Azospirillum brasilense: one gene and its partner. The protein of the gene in region 1 interacts with the protein of each later gene in a pairwise test. Links are inferred from orthologs where the notes say so. Each region holds a gene or a part of one and is shown on either strand. Other genes may lie near its edges. The genes, in order: leuS and ligA.

Evidence for each region.
Region 2: the proteins of leuS (region 1) and ligA interact in binary tests that used the Escherichia coli proteins (3 or more experiments, as listed by UniProt). The link is inferred for Azospirillum brasilense from one-to-one orthologs.

What each region holds. Positions count from the first base shown.
Region 1 is NZ_CP012914.1:70,020-73,439, forward strand. The notes cover bases 288-3,394. They hold leuS (leucine--tRNA ligase), read left to right. Parts: upstream 288-609; coding sequence 610-3,180; downstream 3,181-3,394. Other genes in these bases: AMK58_RS00325 (DUF3576 domain-containing protein), read left to right, coding at 288-498; lptE (LPS assembly lipoprotein LptE), read left to right, coding at 3,167-3,394. In the rest of the region: more of AMK58_RS00325, read left to right, coding at 1-287; more of lptE, read left to right, coding at 3,395-3,420.
Region 2 is NZ_CP012914.1:856,079-859,407, forward strand. What follows is about bases 103-3,118. They hold ligA (NAD-dependent DNA ligase LigA), read left to right. Parts: upstream 103-424; coding sequence 425-2,812; downstream 2,813-3,118. Other genes in these bases: AMK58_RS03870 (hypothetical protein), read right to left, coding at 103-193; AMK58_RS03880 (bacteriohemerythrin), read left to right, coding at 2,923-3,118. Outside these bases: more of AMK58_RS03870, read right to left, coding at 1-102; more of AMK58_RS03880, read left to right, coding at 3,119-3,321. UniProt on the Escherichia coli protein: DNA ligase that catalyzes the formation of phosphodiester linkages between 5'-phosphoryl and 3'-hydroxyl groups in double-stranded DNA using NAD as a coenzyme and as the energy source for the reaction.

The DNA of each region.
Region 1 (3,420 bases):
GCGGCGTCGCTCGCCGTGGCCGGTTGCTCCAGCTGGGGCGGCCAGACGGAAACCGTCGATGAGCAGATCAAGAAGGAATACAAGTTCGGCAGCCTTCTCGGCACCGACGGCGGCTTCAGCCTGTTCGGCAAGAACAAGCGCAACGGCGCCGAGCAGGGCGATCCCAACGGGATCGGCGTCAACAGCTTCCTGTGGCGCGCCTCGCTGGACACGCTGTCCTTCATGCCGATCGTCTCCGCCGACCCGTTCGGCGGCGTCATCCTGACCGACTGGTACACGCCGCCGGACGCCCCGAACGAGCGCTTCAAGGTCAACCTGTACATCATGGACCGCCAGCTCCGTGCCGACGGCGTGCGGGTGTCGGTCTTCAAGCAGCAGCGCGCCGGGTCGGACTGGCGCGACAGCGCGGTCGGGCCGGAGACGGCGACGACGCTGGAGGACGCGGTGCTGACCCGCGCCCGCCAGATCCGCGTCGCCCAGCAGGCCGCGGCACGCTGAACGGGGGCGCCGGGCGGGGTGGGGCGCGGGCATCGGTCCGCCGCCTGTTGCCCCGCCGTCGGCGCCTTATTTGTCTAGATCCACGAAACTCACGGAACGGCGTCTGCGGTCATGTCGCGTTACAATGTCAAGGAAACCGAAGCGAAGTGGCAGGGCGAGTGGGAGCGGCAGGGCTGCTTCACCGCGCGCGAGGACGCTTCCCGTGAGAAGTACTATGTGCTGGAGATGTTCCCCTACCCGTCGGGGCGCATCCACATGGGGCATGTGCGCAACTACACCATCGGCGACGTGATCGCGCGCTACAAGCGCGCCCGCGGCTTCAACGTGCTGCACCCGATGGGCTGGGACGCCTTCGGCCTGCCGGCGGAGAACGCCGCGCTGGAGAAGAAGACCCACCCGGCCAAATGGACGCGCGAGAACATCGCGGCCATGCGCGGCCAGCTGAAGACGATGGGCCTGTCCATCGACTGGGACCGCGAGATCGCCACCTGCGACGTGGAGTATTACCGCCACGAGCAGAAGATGTTCCTGGATTTCCTCAAGGAAGGCCTGGCCTACCGCAAGGAGTCCTGGGTCAACTGGGATCCGGTCGACAACACGGTCCTCGCCAACGAGCAGGTGATCGACGGCCGCGGCTGGCGCACCGGGGCGCTGGTCGAGAAGCGCAAGCTGTCGCAGTGGTTCCTCAAGATCACCGCCTACGCCGACGAGCTGCTGAAGGGGCTGGACACGCTGGACCGCTGGCCGGAGCGCGTGCGCCTGATGCAGGAGAACTGGATCGGCAAGTCCACCGGCGTGCGTTTCCGCTTCGACCTCGTCGGGCGGACGGACAAGCTGGAGGTCTTCACGACCCGGCCCGACACGCTGTTCGGCGCCTCCTTCGCGGCGATCTCCGCCAACCACCCGCTGGCCGCCGAGCTGGCCGCCGGCAACCCCGCGCTGGCCGAGTTCATCGCCGAGTGCAACCGCCTGGGCACCAGCGAGGAAGCGATCGAGACCGCCGAGAAGCGCGGCTTCGACACCGGGCTGCGGGTGGTGCATCCCTTCGACCCGTCCTGGGAACTGCCGGTCTACGTCGCCAACTTCGTGCTGATGGAATACGGCACGGGCGCCATCTTCGGCTGCCCGGCCCATGACCAGCGCGACCTGGATTTCGCCCGCAAGTACGGCCTGCCGGTCCAGCCGGTGGTCGTTCCGGCGGACGCCGATCCCGCGACCTTCGTGGTCGGCGACGAGGCCTACACCGGCCCCGGCCTGCTGCGCAACTCCCGCTTCCTCGATGGGATGGAGGTCGAGCCGGCCAAGCAGGAGGTCGGCAAGCGGCTGGAGGAGCAGGGGCAGGGCGAGCGCACCACCCAGTACCGCCTGCGCGACTGGGGCGTCTCCCGCCAGCGTTACTGGGGCTGCCCGATCCCGGTCATCCATTGCGAGAGCTGCGGCATCGTTCCCGTGCCGGAGCAGGATCTGCCGGTGGTCCTGCCGGAGGACGTGACCTTCGACAAGCCCGGCAACCCGCTGGACCACCACCCGACCTGGAAGCACACGAGCTGCCCGACCTGCGGCAAGCCGGCGGTGCGCGAGACGGACACCTTCGACACCTTCATCGAGTCGAGCTGGTATTTCGCCCGTTTCTGCTCGCCCAAGGCCGAGGACGTCGCCTTCACGCGTGAGGCGGTGGACTACTGGCTGTCCGTGGACCAGTACATCGGCGGCATCGAGCATGCCGTGCTGCATCTGCTCTACTCCCGCTTCTGGACGCGGGCGATGAAGCAGTGCGGCTACCTGAACGTGGAGGAGCCGTTCGCCGGCCTCTTCACCCAGGGCATGGTGAACCACGAGACCTACAAGGACGCCGGCACCGGCGCCTGGTTGGCCCCGACCGACATCCGCAAGAACGATCTCGGCGACTACATCCGCAACGACAACGACGGCCCGGTGACGGTCGGCCGTGTCGAGAAGATGTCGAAGTCAAAGAAGAACGTGGTGGACCCGGCGCACATCATCGGCACCTACGGCGCCGACGCCGCCCGCCTGTTCATGCTGTCCGACAGCCCGCCGGAACGCGACCTGGAATGGACCGAGGCCGGTATCGACGGCGCTTGGCGCTACATCAACCGCCTGTGGCGGATGGTGACGGAATCGCCGGTCGCTCTGCCGCCCGCCGGTGCGCCGAAGCCGGACGCCCTCGGCGCCAAGGCGGAGACAACCCGCCGTCAGGTCCACAAGGCCATCGCCGGCATCTCGGAAGACCTGGAGAAGTTCCGCTTCAACAAGGCGGTGGCCCGCGTGCGCGAGCTGTCCAACGCGCTCGCCGAGCTGGACGGCACGGGCGAGGGCGAGGCCTGGGTGCTCCGCGAGGGCTTCGAGGCCACCGTGCGCCTGATCGCCCCGATGATGCCCCATCTGGCCGAAGAGCTGTGGGCGCAGCTCGGCCACGCCACGCTGCTGGTCAACCAGCCCTGGCCGCAGGCCGACGCCGGCCTGGTGGTCGAGGACTCGGTCACCATGGCGGTGCAGGTCAACGGCAAGCTGCGCGCCACGCTGGAGCTGCCCCGCGACATGGCGAAGGACGCCGCGGAGCAGGCCGCCCTGGCCGATCCCAACGTCCATCGCGCCCTGGAGGGCAAGCCGGTGCGCAAGGTCATCGTCGTCCCGAACCGGGTGATCAATGTCGTCGTCTGACCTTCATACCGGCAGCAAAGCCGGCGTCCGGCGGCGGAGGCTTCTGGCCCTCGCCCTGGTCGCGCCGGCCGTGCTTGCCACGGCGGCCTGCGGTTTCCAGCCCATGTATGGAAACCTCGGGGCGAACAGCATCGGCAGCGCCGAGCTTCAGCAGGTCGAGATCAACGGCATCAAGGATCGTTACGGCCAAAAGCTGCGCAACCTGCTGATCGATCGTTTCTACGCCGACGGCCGCCCCGC
Region 2 (3,329 bases), 790 kb from region 1 along the record:
AACCCAGCCGCAGCCAGGGGGAGGGGGTGCGCGGAATCATGCGGCGCAGCAGGCGCGCGTCCTCCGTCGCGAAATGGTCGGGATCGTCATACAGGATGCGGTCAAGCGCCGCGGCGATGACGAATCGATCGTCGATGGTCAGGCTGCTGGGGGTCAGGTTGCCGGCGGTCGCACGGCTGGTCGGCTCGGTCATACAGCACATCCGTTCACGGGCGCCGGCTCATCATACACGCAACCCTCGCGCCCCCGCACTTTTCTAGGTCTGCTCCATGTCTGCGGTTTCAAGGTTGGTGCGGACGGGGCCGAATGCCAGACCGGCTCAAGGCCGGACTCCACGGCACGCCCCCGCGGCGCTATGCTGCGCCCCCGGCGGCGCCCGTCGATCCAGCGCCGTCCTCATGAGAAGGCACCGAAGAGACCCGCCATGAACGACCTGTTCGACACCCCCGCCGCGCTCCGCAGCATCCCCGTGGAGGAGCTGACGGTGGAGCAGGCGCAGGCGGAACTGGCCGCGCTGGCCCAGGAAATCGCCCACCACGACCGGCTCTACCACCAGCAGGACAAGCCGGAGATTTCCGACGCCGCCTACGACGCGCTGGTCCGCCGCAACAACGGGATCGAGGCGCGCTATCCGGAGCTGCGCCGGGCCAATTCGCCCTCGCTGCGCGTCGGCGCCGCCCCGGCGGCGGCCTTCCGCAAGGTGCGGCACGCGCTGCCCATGCTGTCGCTCGGCAACGCCTTCGAGCCGGAGGAGGCGCACGAGTTCGTCGCCCGCGTCCGCCGCTTCCTCGGCCTGTCCGACGACGCCCCGCTGGAGTTCGTGGCCGAACCGAAGATCGACGGGCTGTCCTGCTCGCTCCGCTACGAAAACGGCCGGCTGGTTCTGGCCGCCACCCGCGGCGACGGGACGGAGGGCGAGGACGTGACCGCCAACGTCCGCACCATCCGCGACGTGCCGCAGACACTGGAGGCGCCCTATCCCGCGGTGCTGGAGGTGCGCGGCGAGGTCTACATGAACCGCGACGACTTCCTGGCGATGAACCGCGCCTACGCGGAGCGGGGGGAGGACCTGTTCGCCAACCCGCGCAACGCCGCCGCCGGGTCGCTGCGCCAGAAGGATTCGACGGTTACCGCGTCGCGCCCGCTCTGCTTCTTCGGCTACGCGCTGGGCGAGCTGTCGGAGCCGATCGCCGACACCCAGTGGGGCATCCGCGAGCGGCTGCGCGGCTGGGGCTTCTCGCTGAACCGCCCGGCCAACCTGTGCGACGGCGCCGAGGCGCTGCTGACCCATTACCGGAAGATCGGCGAGGAGCGCTCGGCGCTGCCCTTCGACATCGACGGCGTGGTCTACAAGGTCAACAGCCTGGAGCTTCAGCAGCGGCTGGGCTTCGTCAGCCGGGCGCCGCGCTGGGCCATCGCCCACAAGTTCCCGGCGGAGCAGGCGCAGACCCGGCTGAAGGGCATCACCATCCAGGTCGGCCGCACCGGCGCCCTGACCCCGGTGGCCGAACTGGAGGACATCACCGTCGGCGGCGTGGTGGTCAGCCGCGCCACCCTGCACAACGAGGACGAGATCGCCCGCAAGGACGTCCGCATCGGCGATCTGGTGACGGTCCAGCGGGCCGGCGACGTGATCCCGCAGATCGTCGGGGTGGTGGAGGGGCAGCGCCCCGACGACGCCGTGCCCTACGTCTTTCCCGACCATTGTCCGGTCTGCGGCAGCCTCGCCGTGCGCGAACCGGACGAGGCGGTGCGCCGCTGCACCGGCGGGCTGATCTGCGCCGCCCAGGCCAAGGAACGGCTGCGCCATTTCGTGTCGCGCAACGCCTTCGACATCGAAGGTCTGGGGGAGAAGACCATCGAGGAGTTCTGGGAGGATGGGCTGATCCGCTCTCCCGTGGACATCTTTACGCTGGAGCGCCGGGTGGCGGCGGGGGAGATCGCCATCCTCGGCCGTCCGGGCTGGAAGGAGAAGTCGGTCGAGAACCTGTTCGCCGCCATCAACCAGCGGCGCGCGCGCATCGACCTGCACCGCTTCATCTTCGCGCTGGGCATCCGCCACATCGGCGAGGTGACCGCCAAGTCGCTGGCCCGCCACTACGGCTCGATCGACGGCTGGCTGGAGGGGATGGAGCGCGCCGTCGCCAACATGCCGGGCGACGCGTGGCGCGACCTGCACGCCCTCAACGGCCTCGGCCCGGTGAAGGCCGACGCTCTGCTCGCCTGGTTCGCCGATCCGGAGAACCTGCCGAAGCTGGACTTCTACGCCGGTCAGGAGGCGCTGCGGCTGGACAGCGTCATCAAGCTGCTTGGCATCAAGAAGGTGGACAGCCGGGCCGCCCAGGCGCTGGCCGAGCGCTACGGCGCCCTGGCGGACTGGAAGACGGCGATGCTCGCCGCCGTCGGCGCGCAGCCCGGTCCCGGCTGGGGTGAACTGGTCGCCATCCCCGACGTCGGCGAGGTCGCCGCGGAGGAACTGGCCGGCTTCTTCCTGGAAGAGCGCAACCGCGCCATCATCCACGACCTGCGCGCCGCCGGCGTGCGGGTGGCCGACGCCGAACGCCCGAAGGCGGCCAGCGGCTCGCCCGTCGCCGGCAAGACGGTGGTCTTCACCGGCACGCTGGAGACCATGACCCGCACCGAAGCCAAGACCCGTGCGGAGTCGCTGGGCGCCAAGGTCGCCGGCTCGGTCTCGGCCAAGACCGATTACGTCATCTGCGGGGCGGACGCGGGCAGCAAGGCCGCCAAGGCGCGCGACCTCGGCGTGACCATCCTCAGCGAGCAGGAGTGGGCGGAGCTGATCGCCGGCTGACCGGCGGTGGAGAGGGAGGGGCGGCGCGGCTGAGTGCCGCGTTGACGCCCCTCGCCGCCGGTTCCATAAAGGGTCGAAGCGCCATAAGAAGAACGAGACGGGGGATCGCCATGGACTCCATTCAATGGTCGCGCTGGATGAGCGTCGGCATCGAAGAACTCGATGAGGATCATCGCGTTCTCGTGGATATCGTCAACAAGCTGGGTGCGGACGAAAACCGCGCCTCTCCTGACGTCATAGAAGCGATCCTCGACGAACTGATCCACTACACCAAGGATCATTTCGCACGCGAAGAAGCACACATGGCCGAGGCCGGCTACCCGACCTTCGCCGCGCACAAGGCCCTGCACGACGCCCTGACGCGCAATGTCGAGTCCTACCGTGAACGCTTCCACGCCCAGCGTGAGACCATCACGGGGGACGAGGTGTTCGAGTTCTGCGCCGACTGGCTCGGCAAGCACATCCTGAAGGAAGACACCCGCTTCGGCGCCTACGCCGCGGATCGGTGAGTCCGCTG